3 regions of the Desemzia sp. FAM 23989 genome follow, and region 3 is predicted to be linked to each of the others. Evidence: riboswitches for the same ligand, from Rfam matches in the RefSeq annotation. Region 3 holds a riboswitch; each other region holds the start of a gene.
What was found. Region 3 has a riboswitch for thiamine pyrophosphate ahead of ACEN36_RS10635 (YkoF family thiamine/hydroxymethylpyrimidine-binding protein). Riboswitches for the same ligand answer to the same signal wherever they lie in the genome.
Positions count from the first base shown of each region.

Region 1: linked by a shared signal. The riboswitch ahead of thiT (energy-coupled thiamine transporter ThiT) and the one ahead of ACEN36_RS10635 (YkoF family thiamine/hydroxymethylpyrimidine-binding protein) in region 3 are both predicted to bind thiamine pyrophosphate.
Region 2: linked by a shared signal. The riboswitch ahead of thiM (hydroxyethylthiazole kinase) and the one ahead of ACEN36_RS10635 (YkoF family thiamine/hydroxymethylpyrimidine-binding protein) in region 3 are both predicted to bind thiamine pyrophosphate.

Region 1 is NZ_JBGQQT010000001.1:282,286-287,371, reverse strand. It holds gene ACEN36_RS01300 (hypothetical protein) at 62-1,231, opposite strand; gene thiT (energy-coupled thiamine transporter ThiT) at 1,399-1,965, opposite strand; TPP riboswitch at 2,042-2,144, opposite strand; gene ACEN36_RS01290 (GNAT family N-acetyltransferase) at 2,226-2,699, opposite strand; gene ACEN36_RS01285 (HD domain-containing protein) at 2,810-3,475, opposite strand; gene ACEN36_RS01280 (ribonuclease J) at 3,559-5,086, opposite strand, start outside.
Region 2 is NZ_JBGQQT010000002.1:766-5,851, reverse strand. It holds gene ACEN36_RS01570 (GNAT family N-acetyltransferase) at 182-460, opposite strand; gene thiE (thiamine phosphate synthase) at 566-1,192, opposite strand; gene thiD (bifunctional hydroxymethylpyrimidine kinase/phosphomethylpyrimidine kinase) at 1,185-1,997, opposite strand; gene thiM (hydroxyethylthiazole kinase) at 1,994-2,737, opposite strand; TPP riboswitch at 2,858-2,955, opposite strand; TPP riboswitch at 3,023-3,121, opposite strand; gene ACEN36_RS01550 (NADP-dependent oxidoreductase) at 3,296-4,207, shown strand; gene ACEN36_RS01545 (YtxH domain-containing protein) at 4,259-4,813, opposite strand.
Region 3 is NZ_JBGQQT010000020.1:29,161-34,246, forward strand. It holds gene ACEN36_RS10620 (energy-coupling factor transporter transmembrane component T family protein) at 1-716, opposite strand, end outside; gene ACEN36_RS10625 (ABC transporter ATP-binding protein) at 709-2,205, opposite strand; gene ACEN36_RS10630 (ECF transporter S component) at 2,189-2,776, opposite strand; gene ACEN36_RS10635 (YkoF family thiamine/hydroxymethylpyrimidine-binding protein) at 2,773-3,309, opposite strand; gene ACEN36_RS10640 (hypothetical protein) at 3,287-3,481, shown strand; TPP riboswitch at 3,448-3,551, opposite strand; gene ACEN36_RS10645 (hypothetical protein) at 3,719-3,892, shown strand; gene ACEN36_RS10650 (SPFH domain-containing protein) at 3,962-4,741, opposite strand.

The DNA.
Region 1 (5,086 bases), on a different contig from region 3:
AAATAAAAACACTACTCATTGAACACATAGATATCGACTTGTCGTGTCATCACCTTAGCTATCATACTCTTTTTTTCTCATCAGCCATAGTAAGAAAGGACATTTTTTCTTTTATCCACTCTCCCAGCATCCGTTCCATAGCTGATTCGCCTTTTACAGGGTACATAGTTGCGGTTTTCTGCAATTCATTATAATATTCTATAGCTTTAGAGTAATTTCGTTGATGGAAAGCTTCATAAGCCATCATTAACCGTTTCTTATTCGGCAAATAAGTCGTCATTTTAATGTATTTCTGTAATTCATTGGTATAAAATTTCTTCACTATGAACGGGTCAGCATCTTGAATCAACTCTAAAAACAAGCGTTCACAAGTTAATTCATTCTTATATAACACTGACATTTCTTCTATATACGGATCAAAAGCTGTTAAGCATAGTCTCGCTTCTTCAAATTTCAACTGATCTATATACCAGTTATATTCCAATAAATACATGGCGACTTTTAAAGGATTGGAATAGTCTTTTTCTCCTTCTAATTGAAGAGTTGTTAGCGGAATATCTTTCACTCGTTTTCCTTGTGTCATCAAAGCATTTATTTTGAGTTGGGTGTAAAAAGCGTATTTATTTTTCTGATTTTTTAACAACAAATACAAATTGTAGCCATCATTTGGTATGCCTCCCATTTTCATCGGAATTCCATTGGTTGCTGCTGTAAACAAACCTGCCAATGCAAAAGCACTCCAAATTATCGTCAAGACAGGTGAAAAAAATACACCGTTAAAGATTAGCCCAAATAGTGCGATAGAAAGCACTGCATTCACTAAAACTCCGCCTAAATTATATAACACAAATGGAAAATCACCCTCGTTATATGCAGGAGGGGACATCAAACATTGCCCTCCTGTACCAGGTAAGTTCATTCGTTTTTGTTGGATACTTCCTTCTTCTTTGACAAATGTCAAGGAACCTATTCGGAAAGAAACATAAGCATAGCCGGTCATCAACCCAAATACCAAATGACCCATTTCATGAAGTAAAATATGTATCAAATAACTGATAAAAAAAGCTATGAACCCAATAAACAACAGACTTAAATTTAATTCAATTGCATCAGTTTCCAAAAATACTCCTGCAACAAAGCCAATTGTTAAACCGACAATTGCTGAACCTCCCATTACAAGAATCACGGTACTCCACTGGGATTTCTTTCTTTCACTTTTATTTTTTGTCATATGTGCTTCACTTCCTTATGGGTTGGTTGATGCAGTCTCCTAAAAAGGATAACATTACTTATTTAGTATGTACTAGTCGAAAAAAAAGTCAATCATAATTTTGACCGACAACCCTTTTTAGCTTCAAAAAAAGACGAGATAGTAATATCCCGTCCTTTGATCTTGTATTAAAGTGTTGCGGATGAAAATAATTGTGGGGCTGTTTTTTTGATCGCTATCAGTAAGATGCTGACTACGACCGCTGTGATTACTCCACTCAAAATCTGTGTCACGAAAGAATACAATAAAGCACTCATCCCTTCTGGTGCGTAGCTGCCCCAGAAATAATAACCTGCTACAAAATGCCAGAAGAACCGTGCCATCGTACCGGAAAATGTTCCCAGAACAATATACAGATTCAATTTAACCGTCTGATCGGTTTGACTGAGCGAATGGATTTTAGCAGCAAATAATCCTCCGAAACCTGCAAAGGCAAAGGCAATAAAATATTCAATAAATCCTTGTAAAGGACTTAGAATATAGGCATTACCAATTACAAAATGCAAGATCCCCCATAAAAAACCAGCATAAACTGCTGGAACAAAACCTCTCCTAAACGCATAAAGCGTGAGAGGCACCATCCCTAATGAAACTGTAAAAGACGGACCGATATTTGTTGGGATAAGCGATAATACAATGGCTAAAGCAGCTATAATCGTCCCTTCTATCCACACACCAAACTTTTTGTTGCGCATAAAAAAACCTCCTTTATAATTTGAACAATGCCAAACAACAAAGGAGGAGATCACTTGAGTAATTAGACTACATACTTTTGTGCTCTGTCACAATTCCTACGCTCGTGCTAACGAACAGGTTCGAAGGGTCAGAATCATCGATTCAATCTCAGCTTAAAAAAGCACCCCTTTGTGATGGACGTTCATTCAGTTTTTACCTATTCACTATACCGAATATTTCAACCCTTGTCAATACTGCTCTCCGGGTTGAAACGATTTGATTAGTCTAACTTTTTAGCTAATACAAATTCTATACTGTCCCCTATGTTGATCCGTTGTTGAGTATTTGAAAAACCTGATTGAATATACAGCATTTGACTGCTGATATTGTCTATAGAGACAGACAACACAATTTCGTTGATCATGGGATAATGATAGCGCACATAGTCGGGCAGCAGTTCTAAAGACTTTTTAGCATATCCTTCTCCTTGATAATTCAAATCAATCGAATGTGCTCTAAATAGAATTGCTTTTGGATTGTCTGTAAAAGTGGACACCCCTACTCCAAGTTGAAGGATAAAAAAACCAATCAATTCCTGCCCCTTTAAAATCAAAATCGGGTGTTTTTCAGTTTCATGCATACTCTCGGTTAAAGCATCCATTGGCTTAACAATATAAGAATTTGAATCAATGGCATAATTTTCTAATTTTGGAGCATCTTCTATAACCGCTTCTCTTAGAATTATCTTTTCCATAGCCCTTCACCTTGCCTTTTTCATTATTCTTTTTCAGTATAAGAATAACAGACAGGACTAATAAATGTCTCTTGAAACGTTCTTAATTTCTCTGATTTGCAATACTCTGATTACTTCAACCCATCCCACTCCAAATAAAATTCTTGCAAAAACTGTTCCATAAACTGGTGTCTGTTTTCAGCAAAAGATCTTCCTGTTTGAGTATTCATCGTGTCTTTCAACTTTAATAATTTTTCATAAAAATGCATGATCGCTGTATCTTCTCCAGATCGATACTCTTCGTAAGATACCCCTTCTCTCGGCATTTTAGAAGGATCATGAATCAACCGACCACGGGAACCCGAATAAGCCATTGTTCTGGCAATACCGATTGCTCCAATGGCATCTAACCGATCTGCATCTTGCACGAGTTTTCCCTCTATAGAAGTCATCTCTATTTTATTGGTTCCACCTTTATAGGACAAGTTCAGCACAATAAATAAAAGAGACTCTTTTTCGGCGTGGGTTAAAGATAGCTGATTCAACCAATCGGTTAATTTTTTTTCTCCTGCTTCAGGTGTCTCATTTAATTTTTCATCTGGGACATCATGCAGCAATGCAGCCATCTCACAAATAAAAGCATCTACTTCCCCGGGTTCTTCAGCTGCCATTTGCAAGGCTAGATTACGTACACGATGAATATGCCACCAATCATGTCCGGAAGCGTCTTTCTTCAATAACTGAAAGACAAACTGTTCTGTCTGCTTTAAAATCTCTTTTTGAAGGTCTGTTTTCATATTTTGTCCTCTCTAAACTTTTTGAACGACCCATTAAGGGTTTTAAATAAGGCTAGGACAAATGTCCTAGCCTATGCCTTAATTTATCTTCTGCGTTTTGAATTGCTGACTTCCATAATGATCGGTAAGATAACCGGTCTTCTGCGTGTCTTATCGAACAAGAATTTGCTTAATGAGTCTCTGATGTCTTGCTTCAAAGCTCCCCATTCAAATTCATTTTGCTGTAAGTTCTCTTCAACGACTTTTTGGACCATTTCGCTGCTTTGTTCAATCAATTGCGTATTTTCTTTGACGTATACAAAACCACGAGTCATGACTTGTGGACCAGACGTAATTTCTTTTGTTTTACGATTAATTGTCACCACAGCGATCAGAATCCCATCTTGAGACAATAGCTTACGGTCACGCAAGACAATATTTCCGATATCCCCGATTCCAATACCGTCTACCATAGTATTCCCAGATTCTACTTGGCCAGACATCGTCAAGCGGTTGTGAGAATATTCCATGATATCCCCTTTGCCAGGAATAATGATATTTTTATATGAGATCCCTACTTCATGAGCTAAGTCAGCATGAGCTGCCAACATACGGTACTCTCCAGTTACAGGAATGAAGTACTTCGGTTGGATCAAGTTGATCATCAACTTCAGATCGTTCGGTGTAGCATGTCCAGAAGCTTTCAGATTATCGGTGATTTGTTTTACTTCTCCACCAGCACGGTAAACCATATTTTCAGTAGTGGCTACTGTAACTTCCATTTCATTTGAAGGGCTAGTCACGATATAAACTAGATCGCCTTCTTTGATATTCACTTGCGGATGCTTGCCTTTTGCCATACGTTGTAAGGTTTGGATCGGTTCGCCGGTGCTTCCTGTTTCAAGTACAACGATTTCTTGGTCTTCGTATTTTTCAATCTCTTTTACAGAAACGATCAATTCATCGCTTGGCAATTGCAATTTGTCTAATTTTAATGCTTTGTCGACAATCTCTTCCAAATGTTTTCCGGTAATAAAGATTTTACGATTGGAACGATGTGCTGCGTCCAATACTTGTTGGATTCTTAGAATATTGCTGGCCACAGCGGCCACAATGATTCGTCCATTTGTATTTTGGAAAGTATCCAATACTTCTTCAGCAACTTTCAATTCACTCACATTTTCAACAGGACTTTCAGCTTCACTAGAATCACTTAACAGTGCCAATACATTGCTTCTGCCGATATCGCTGATGCGGTTTAAATCTGTTTTATACATCGGTTTAGCACTCTGATCAAACTTAAAGTTTCCTGTATAGACAATGCTGCCTTCATCCGTTTTAACAACGATTCCGACAGAATCAGGGATAGAGTGAGTGGTTCTAAAGAAACTCACTACTGCGTTGCCAAATTCAATTTCGGTATGCTCATCGACTACATGGTAATCATCAAAATGAGCCACTTGTCCTTTTTCTTCGACACTCATTTTAGCTAACGCCATTGTTAATTCAGTACCAAATACCGGCACATTGAATTTTTGCAGAAAATAAGGTAAAGCTCCTATAGAATCTTCATGTCCATGTGTTAAGAACACTGCAGTAACACGATCTTTATTTGCTTCTAAATAATCAAAA
Region 2 (5,086 bases), on a different contig from region 3:
GAATTATATAAAATATTTTCTATAATGTAAAGAGAATAAAGCCTTTTTTGCATCTTTTTTAATTTTTTTTTAATAGTTATTCATTACTGCTTTGTTTTTTGAATGTTTAACACAAAAACTCTAAAATCGATCTCGTTTTAGACTATTACTAAAAAGATCGATTTTAGAGCCTAGCTCATCTTTATTTCGCTATAATATCTTGATATTTATCAGATTTCCGTTCAAATAAACTTACTACATACGGACACACAGCAACCATTTTTTTACCTTCTGTTTCCATTTCTTGGACTGTACGATCTACTAATTGTTCAGCAACGCCTTGCCCTCTTAAACTTGGGTCAACAAATGTATGATCAACCAGTACTTTATCTTCACCGGAAGGTATATAGGTAATTTCTGCAATCATTTTTCCACTTTCGTCATTTTTATAAAAGCGATTATCCCCTTTTTCAAACTCCATTGTTCTTCCCCCTTTCTTCAATCAATGTCATTTTAGCATTTCTTATTTACTGCTTCCAGTTTGTTCATCCTTTTAATCCTACTGCACAAGAAAAATATTTTTGCATCAGCTGCTTTTTTGCAACTTTTCTACTGTCTGTTTTAGGTCTTCACTGCCACAGATAGCAGATATGACGGACACCCCATCTGCTCCCGAAGCACGAATTCCAGCTGCATTTTCTTCCGTGATACCACCAATACCTACTATTGGAAAAGTACCAAACTGTTTTCGTATCGTACGTATGCAGTTCAATCCTACTGGGGAGGCAGCATCTTTTTTAGACTGTGTTGGATAGATTGGGCCAATTCCAACGTAATCTGCTCCATTAACTATAGCCTGTTCCATTTCTTCAACATTATGGACTGAAACACCTACAAGGTTTCCTTTTACTCTCTTCCGAAAGGCTGTCAAGGCTAAATCATCTTGTCCCACGTGTATACCATCAGCATTTAATTGTATAGCAAGCTCAACATCGTCATTGACAATAAAAGGTACTTGGTACATTGCACACAATCTTTGACATGCTTTGGCAAAATCTACATAGGCTGAACCAGTCAACGCTCCTTTTCCTTTCTCGCGTAACTGAAAACAGGTTATCCCTGCCTGCAAAGCTTCTTCGAGTGTTTTCAATGGGTCTTTTTTGCAATTCACTGTACCCATGACAAAATAAATAGTTAAAATACTTCTATCCATTTACTTCTACCTCACATATTCCTTGGTTGCATTTGTAAGCAAAGTGGTTCGTCGGCCCATGACCGTGACCAATATAAAGCGGTGTAGAAACAGCTAGTTGAATAAATTTTTTCGCTTCAACGATCGCTTCTTGCATGGATAGTCCTTTCGCTATATTGGCTGTTAAAGCAGCAGAAAATGTACAGCCTGTCCCATGTGTATCTTTTGTTTTCACACGATTGGTGGTCAATTGAAAAGACTGCTCGCAAGTGTATACTCTATCAATTGCCTGTTCTTCTTCTAAATGTCCACCTTTGATGACAACACATTGAATACCCATTCGCAACAGTTGTTGTGCTGCTTTTTCTATATCTTTCGTATTTTTAATACGAATACCTGTCAGCACTTCTGCTTCTGGGATGTTTGGGGTGCAAATGGTGGTATAGGGAAACAGCTTTTCTATTAAAGTTTTTGCTGCTGATTCTTGCAATAGCTTTGCTCCGCCTTTTGCAATCATCACCGGATCAACGATAAGCGGTATATTTTGTTTTTTTAGGATTTCAGCTACCCCATCAATTATTTCAACTGAAAACAACATCCCCGTTTTGATAGCTTTTACTGAAAAATCATCTAGTACAGTTTGGATCTGTTGTTGCACAAAATATGGCGGTACTTCATAAATATCATGTACACCCAGTGTATTTTGATCTGTTAATGCTGTAATGGCTGTGGTCCCAAATACCCCTAACTCTTGAAATGTTTTTAGATCTGCTTGAATCCCAGCTCCCCCGCCTGAATCTGATCCTGCAATCGTTAATGCAATCATTGTCCTGCCTCCGCTATCTTTTGCAGAGCATTCATAAATTGTACAGCGAATGTCCCCACTTCATTTCCACTCTGTTCAGCAGCTTGTTTATACGCTTGTAGAGTGGTAGCTAATTGATTGAATGAGGCTTCTTTTCCACTCGCAAGCGAAGCTGTACAAACAGCGCTTAATAAACACCCCATACCTGTAATACGTGTAGCAATTTCGTTGCCTCCAGACACGTATCGCTCTTCTTGACCATCCGTTAAATAATCGGTTTCTCCTGTGACGATGACTTGACAGCGATACTTCAAGGCAATTTCTCGCGCTACTTTGGAAACAGGCATCGCCCCTATGCCGCTGTCCACTCCTTTTTGATGCCATTCTTTACCTGCAATTGCGGCTAGTTCTCCTGCATTGCAGCGGATCAAATCAACCTGCATTCTTTTTAAAAGTTGTTGCACCACTTGTTTTCGATAGCTTGAAATACCGATTCCTACAGGATCCAGTACAACAGGAACTCCTAACTCATTTGCTTTTTTTCCAGCTACCAACATCGTTTGGATAGTGCGGTCATTTACGGTACCGATATTGATCAATACTCCTTGAGCAGCTGTCACGACATCAGCAACCTCATTCACTTCATCCGCCATAATAGGAGAAGCTCCGATAGCAAGTAATCCATTAGCCATAAAATTTGCCACCACATAATTAGTGATACAATGGACTAAAGGAGCTGTTTGTTTGACTCTTGATAACATTTATTACACCCTTTCCTTGGTTTCTCTAGCTTATTCAAATAGGCTGATCTCAATCCTCCTTTATAGAACGTGAGCACAAAAAAAGGCTCTACAAATATGCAGAAGCCAAAAAAGTGTATAAGAAACTCACTATTTGCTCCCTACGTCAGTATGAACTAACAGGTTCAAAGGGTCAGGTTTTACCTTCTCAACACGACTGTGTCCCCCCGCAATTAAGCGTTTTACAAAAGAAAAAGCTCCCCAAATAAAATTGGAGAGCTCAGTACGAATATAGTCGTTAGAATACATATGTACGATTGTGCTCCCTACGTTAGTGTTAACTAACAGGTTCAAAGGGTCAGGTTTTAACCTTCTCAACACGATTATGTCCCCCTGCAAAACATTTAATTACTTATAAGTTTACTATAGATAATAAATTTAATCAATCACTTTACTGTCTTTAATACACCGCTTATCGTTCTCTTTTAAAGTATAAAAGCCTCATTATTTGTGGTCTTAAGATAGCAGTGTTAAAGTAATCATAACTAGAGAACCAATCAGAGAGAGGAGTACCTTTTTATGAAAACTATCGCGATTAAAGAATTTGGGTCAGCTGATCAATTAAGAGAGATGGAAATGGAGAAGCCTTCTATCAAAGATGATCAGGTATTAATTGAAGTTCATGCTTTCTCCATTAACCCCGTTGATTGCAAAAGACGTTCCGGTAAAATGGGCGGCAAACTTCCTATGGTGCTTGGTGGTGATGTCGCTGGTATCGTAAGTGAAATTGGTACAAATGTCACGAATGTAAAGCCAGGTGATCGTGTATTTGCTAATGCATCCAAAACTTACGCTGAATATGCCCGATCTCGCGCCGAAGTAACGATTAAAATCCCTGATAAACTCTCTTTTGTGGAAGCAGCTGCAATTCCATTAGCTGGACAAACCGCTTGGGAAGCTTTAATAGATAAAGGACAATTAAGGGATAATGAAAAAGTCTTGATTCACGCAGGGGCTGGCGGAGTAGGCTCATTGGCTATACAAATTGCTAAACATTACAAAGCTTACGTTATTTCGACAGCCAGTGAGAAAAACAAAGCATTCCTTACTTCTCTAGGCGTGGACTATTTCATTGATTACAACAAAGAGGATTTTGAAAAAGCAGTCAGTGATGTCGATCTCGTACTAGACCCTTTAGGAGGCAAAACTCAAGAAAAAAGTTTCACTGTTCTAAAAAAAGGCGGGCGCTTAGTTTCCTTAGTACAAGAACCGGATGAAACTACATTAAAAAAATTAGGGATGATAGGAATTATTTTCAGTATGACCCCCACAAGCGAACGCCTGCAAACCTTAGCTGATTTACTTACCAGTGGAAAAATCAAAGCCATAGTCAGTCAAACTTACCCTTTTACAGAAGAAGGGGTACGTAAAGCACATGAACAAAGTGAAACAGGTCATACAAGAGGAAAAATCGTGATTAAAGTAAAATAAACAAAAAGATGGAGTCAAGAATTTTTCTTGACTCCATCTTTTTGTTTATTTTTATTGGTTCTCATCTAATAGATCTTTTTCAGAATCATAATCTAAATCGTTGAGAGTTTCATCCAACTTATCTGCAGGAATCGTTTGATCTTCATTAGGTTCTGCTGATGTCCCATGAACGTTTCCATGCGGAGCTTCCATTTCGTCAGAATATTTTTCTTTTAAGTCCTGAGCTTTCTCTTCGCCGACCTCTTTCCATTCCTGTGCTTTTTCTACTCCTACTTCTTTCCATTCTTGCCCTTTTTCCATTCCAGTATCTTTAACGTCGGTAAATTTATCCTTAATATCCGAACGTAATTCTTTCCCAGACTTAGGCGCAAATAACAAGGCAACTAGTGCACCTGCTAAAGGCAGAGCAATCATTTTAGCCACTTCCATATGTTTTACCTTGGCAGGCATCGCCTTAGTAACCCCTTTAGCAAGTTTGGCTTTGGTCTTCATACTTGGTTTAGCCATATGGTGCATATGGTGTGTGGAAGGTAAATAGTCTTTCGCTGTATCGTATGCATCTTGAGCATAATCGGTTCCCATGTCCATCAATTTTGTTAATTTCATACTATTCGTGCTCCTCTCACTTCTTGTTTTTCCTGTATTCCTATAAGTGTTTACATGATTATCATATAACAAATATAGAATTCTCTAAAGTAAAACGCACTCAAAATATACGAGATCACTTTCTAGACAGTTTTAAAAAGTATATTTCTAAAACTAAATGCAGACCAATCATCTCCTAAAACACCTTAATAAAGTCGTAACACTTTCCCATTTAAAGTAAGTGCTTTCATAAATGCTCAATGTGGTAATCATCATGAATTCTACCGTCTTCAG
Region 3 (5,086 bases):
AGTCTGAGGTATACCAACCCGATTAACGTCATGAGTGGAAGCGTAATGAGAAAAACAACATCATACCACTTCACTTTAGTTTGAATGTAATGGGTCCGTTCTTCAGAAAAACCTTTTGCATGCATTGCCATTGCTAATGCATCAGACCAACGTATAGACCGAATGAGGAGTCCAATCATGGGTCTATAATCAAATTTCCTCAATTTAATTTGTCTAACTTGATAAGCTAGTTTTGCTTGTGAATAATTTTCCCTCATTGAAGGGATTAGATAAACAGATGCCAAAACACCATAAGATAGACTGTTCGATAACTTTCCTTGCTGAACCATACTAGCAATTAACTCATTTGGATAGATAGTCAATGCTGTTAATAAACCAAGTACTGCGAAAGAAAAGATACGTGTCCCTAATCGTAGCCCATTTAAAAATGTAGCATCTTCCACAACAAAACGTGTTGACTGCGCGGATAGACTAATGTCAGTACCGCCAGTATGACTAAACTGCCATCCTGTAATGAAGAAAGCAAATGATAAGAAAAGAGCTGGAAGAATGATTTTTAATGCTTGCCTTAATTGAACTCTTTTACTAGTAAATAGAAGTAAGAGAACAATCACAATTATAAAAGTATTGAGGCGCCAGTCTGGTGAGAACATTAAGAGTAAACTGGTGACTAAAACAGTGATTAGTTTTATAAATGGGTTAATGCAATCAATCATAGGACACCTCAATTAACTCTTGGTTTTCTAGTAAATAACCACGGTCAGCATAGTGCTTTACTAAGTCATGATCGTGACTGGTGAAGATGATGGACGTTCCATTTTGCCTGAGTTCATTTAAATTATTCATAATTTCGAGTGCATTTTGTTTATCTTGACCGTAGGTTGGTTCATCAACTAGTAGCAGTCTCTGTCCTTTAATTAACATACAAAGTACTGCTAATCGGCGTTGTTGACCCTGACTTAAAAGCCATGGTGAAGTAGAAGCTTGATCTTCTAAGTTATGTCGCTTCAAGAGATTAGTGATTAATTTTGTAGTTTCTTCTTCAGTCTTTTCAGGATAAACAGCTTGCACTCCAATATTCAATTCGTCAAAACATGAAGTTGTTAAAAATTGAAGAGAAGGATCTTGAAAAACAACTCCAATTTGAGAAAGCCAATCTTTCCTATTCTTAGAATCAAACTTTAAATCTTTCATATGCATAGTCCCGTCAAAAGGATATTCCCCCAGAATCGTCTGAAAAATAGTTGATTTACCGGATCCACTTTTTCCTTGTAATGCAATTAATTCTCCTGGATAAATCTTCATGTTGCAGTTTTTTACTAAAATGCGGTAAGGATGCCACATTTTTTTCAGCCACTTTGTTTTATATTCTCCTAGTTTAATCGTTATATTTTCGATTTGAAAAATAGGCTCCAAGTTATTTGATACTTCTGCTCGTTGCAGAGGTTTTTCTAGTTCTGATAATAACCCTTCTTGTTCAAGTAGGAGTTGATCGTTAGTAGAAAGTGGATTAAGTGAGATATTTGTCTCTAGAAGTTGCCCCACTCGACTTAATACCATCATTCGGTCAACGAATTGCCACCTATCAAGACGGTGATCGATGACTAGAATGATTTTATTTTGTTTTTTTAGTTCTAAAATTGTTTCTTGAAGTTCGTTTGCTTTTTGATCATCCAAGTTAGAAAATGGTTCATCTAATATATAGACGAGTGGATCAATGATTTCCAAACATGAAAAGTTTGATCGCTGTAATTCTCCACCAGACATGGCATCAAAAGAACGTTCAAGCAATTCGGTAACACCTGTTTTCTTTGCGTGTTCTTTAACCATTTCATCCATTAATGAAGGATCAAAACCTTTGTTCTCTAAGCAAAAAATTAATTCTTGATAGAGATTTTCCATAGCAAATGCTAGTCGGGCATTCTGAAATGATGCAGATATATACCTCATAGATTCCTGATTGTCCATAGATAATAGGTCTTGTCCAGAAACAGAAATTGTGCCGGATTTTAATGTGCCGCCACTTTCAGGATAATATCCTGTTAGAACACCTGCTAGTGTACTTTTTCCTGATCCGCTTGCACCCGCTAGAAGCACAATTTCTCCAGGATTGATTGAAAAACTTATATCCAAAAAGTGTACGCTATCTTCTAGATTGAATTCTAATTGCTCAACAACAAGTCCATGATTATTTCCCTTTTTCATGACTGACACCATAAGATTTCAATAGCCCCGTATTGTCCAAAGCAATACAAATTTTATGCGCAATAAACCCAGTAAAAATAAGTGAACTTACTAAACGAATAACAAAGATAGCGATAACGATAGAAATTTCAAGTGAAGCATAATCGTTTCTGAATGCAGTCCAGATAAAACTGAAAATGGTAGCCAAAACGGCACCTACCATTGAATTTCTCATATTATAGCGACGGTATTTCGTAAACATATAAGGCAATTCAACACCTAAACCTTGAATAAAGGCACTGACTATAACAATGGGACCAAAAACATTTCCCAAAACAACTTCTATAACAGCAGCAAATATTTCAGTAATAATACCCACGCTTGGCCGTCTAAGAACGTAAAGAGCAACAACAGGTGCCATAAACCATATCCCGTAAAAAGGTTCATATCCTAAAATACCAATACCTGCTGGAGTGAGAGCAGTTGTTAGAGCAGCTCCTAAATACAATGCAATTAAATAAACAATTCCAAATGCGACAGAGATTAATCCCATAAAAATAAAGTCTCTTAATTTCAATGGCTCTTTATTCATAATGATTCCCCCTCAGGTAAGTTACAGAGTAAAGAGGCTTCTATAATATAATGGCTAACATCTTTGCCTGTTCTTTCTGCGACATATTCTAAATAATCAAAGACATCATGTACTTCACCTTTTAAGTAAGTCGTGTAATGGCCACTTCCAGCATAAACACCTCGGTCAATCCCATTGTTAACCACTTCTTCAATAAGTGACATATAGTTATCAGTGCCCATTGGATACAGCGAAAATTTACCAACAACTGGGAAGGATCTTTTGCGGCTGTTGCGGTCATTGATACGTCTATCATCATAATCAAGTGTGTAGTCTGCATCGTGATCTCCCGGGCAACCTTTCGAGATAGTCATATGAAGACTCATATGTACATCATCATGATATGCTTGAGAAAATACCGCTCGAACGCCGTCAAATACAGCCGATTCTCTACCACGGTAAACCGTTGAAGTGGGATCAGTTTCACTCCACACCATAGAAGTGTCTACATTTTCAAGTGAAGAGAGGATAATGTCGACAAAGTTATCAGACATCGGGGCTAAGTTGAATCTAATTCCCGCAATTCCTTCTTTTGAACCAGGAACACCTACTGCGCAACTGCCGTATGAGACATATTCTTTTTTTGACAAAATAAAAACTCCTTTTCCAGTTAATAATCCAGAAAAAGAGTATAGTAAAAATTATAATCTTCCTACGCAACAATAAAGTTGATCAGGTTCACGAATCTGCTTCTAGCACTCTCAGCCTCCTTTAAAAGGCTCTCCGGATTAAATAACTATTTAATTTTGTTAATTCAGTATACTTGAAAAGAAAATCGATGGCAAGCTAAACATTTTTATTATTTTAGAATTTATCGTTCGAACGTGATAATGTCCTAAGTAGGTCGAAGCATAAAATGTCCCAAAATGATAAAATAAAATCATGAAAAGGATAATACTAACGATGAATGAAGATAAGAAATATAAAGTAATAAAAGCTGTGGCAGAAAAAAGAAAGGAAAAAAAGAGAGCTTGTGTTGTGAAACAAGAATCCCTTTTCCCTTTTTGCAACAAGTCCTTAAAAATTCAAATCATCATCTTCCTGTTTAGGATCTTTTTTAAACAGCAAAGACAATAAGTTTCCTATTAAAATGACCACTATCGCTGCAAAAATAAGTTTACCTAAGAAGAAAATCATTTTTATCACCTACTCGTTAGTATCAACAATTGCCTGACCCGTTTGTACTTCAACCCAACCATGTTCTAAACGTGCTTCTACTTCTTTTAACTTGATCAATTCTTCAGAAATGGATTCAGATAATTTTTTATTGGCTTCCGCCTCTGCTTCTGCTGCTTTTACTTTTTGGTAAGCTAAACTGTCTGCTTTTGTTTTGGCTGTATCGGCTTCCAAGAGAGCTTTTTCTTTTTCTTGACCCGCTTTGATGATCTCATCAATGGATTTTTGCGTTTCCGCATCAACATCTGGAACTCCAAAAGCAACGTCTTCTACCAAGAATCCTTTAGGTTCAACTGCTTTAGTGAAATCTTCTAAAATCGATTGCTGAACTTCTGTTGATTTTGATCCCGTTACATCCAACAAGCTATATCTAGCAACGACACTACGCGATGATTTCAGCAATTGTGCCTTCAACCAGTTAGCTTCAATATCTTCTACGCTGATGCTCCCAAATTCTTTAAACACATCGGAAACTTTTTTCGAATCGACTTTGTAAGCATATGTAATCGATACATGGGTAGCTTTTCCATCTTCCGTAGCCAAATTCAACTTCTCTGCTTTAACCGTCTGTAAGCGAATAGGATACTGAGTTACTTTATCCAATCCGACAAATTTAACCCCTTGGCTTAGCGTTTGATCTCTCACTCCGCCGTTCATTGAATAACGAACCCCTACATAACCATTTTCGATTTTTTCAAAAAACACTAAAAATCCACCTACCAATAAGATAATGACTAAAAGACCAATCATTAACCCTTTGATTTTTTTGATGCTGTTCTTATCGTATATTTTTTCGTTCAATTCTATGTCCTCTTTTCTTTTTTTAACTAAATAATTTTCTTAATAACAAATACTTTTCCTTACTCTCTTACAACAAACCACCCCGTGTAACTATTTACTGCAATACACAAAAAGAAATACACAGGCTTTTCTGCTGTAAGCCTATGTATTCTTTTCGGCATACTTTTTCTTTTACGAGTTGACTCTATTTACCTTACTCTTCTCATAAAAAATCATCTTAATCATTATACCAAAGAAATGAAGAAAAACGGTGGATTCTTTAGATATCTAAGCTTAATTATAGCAATTAATTTA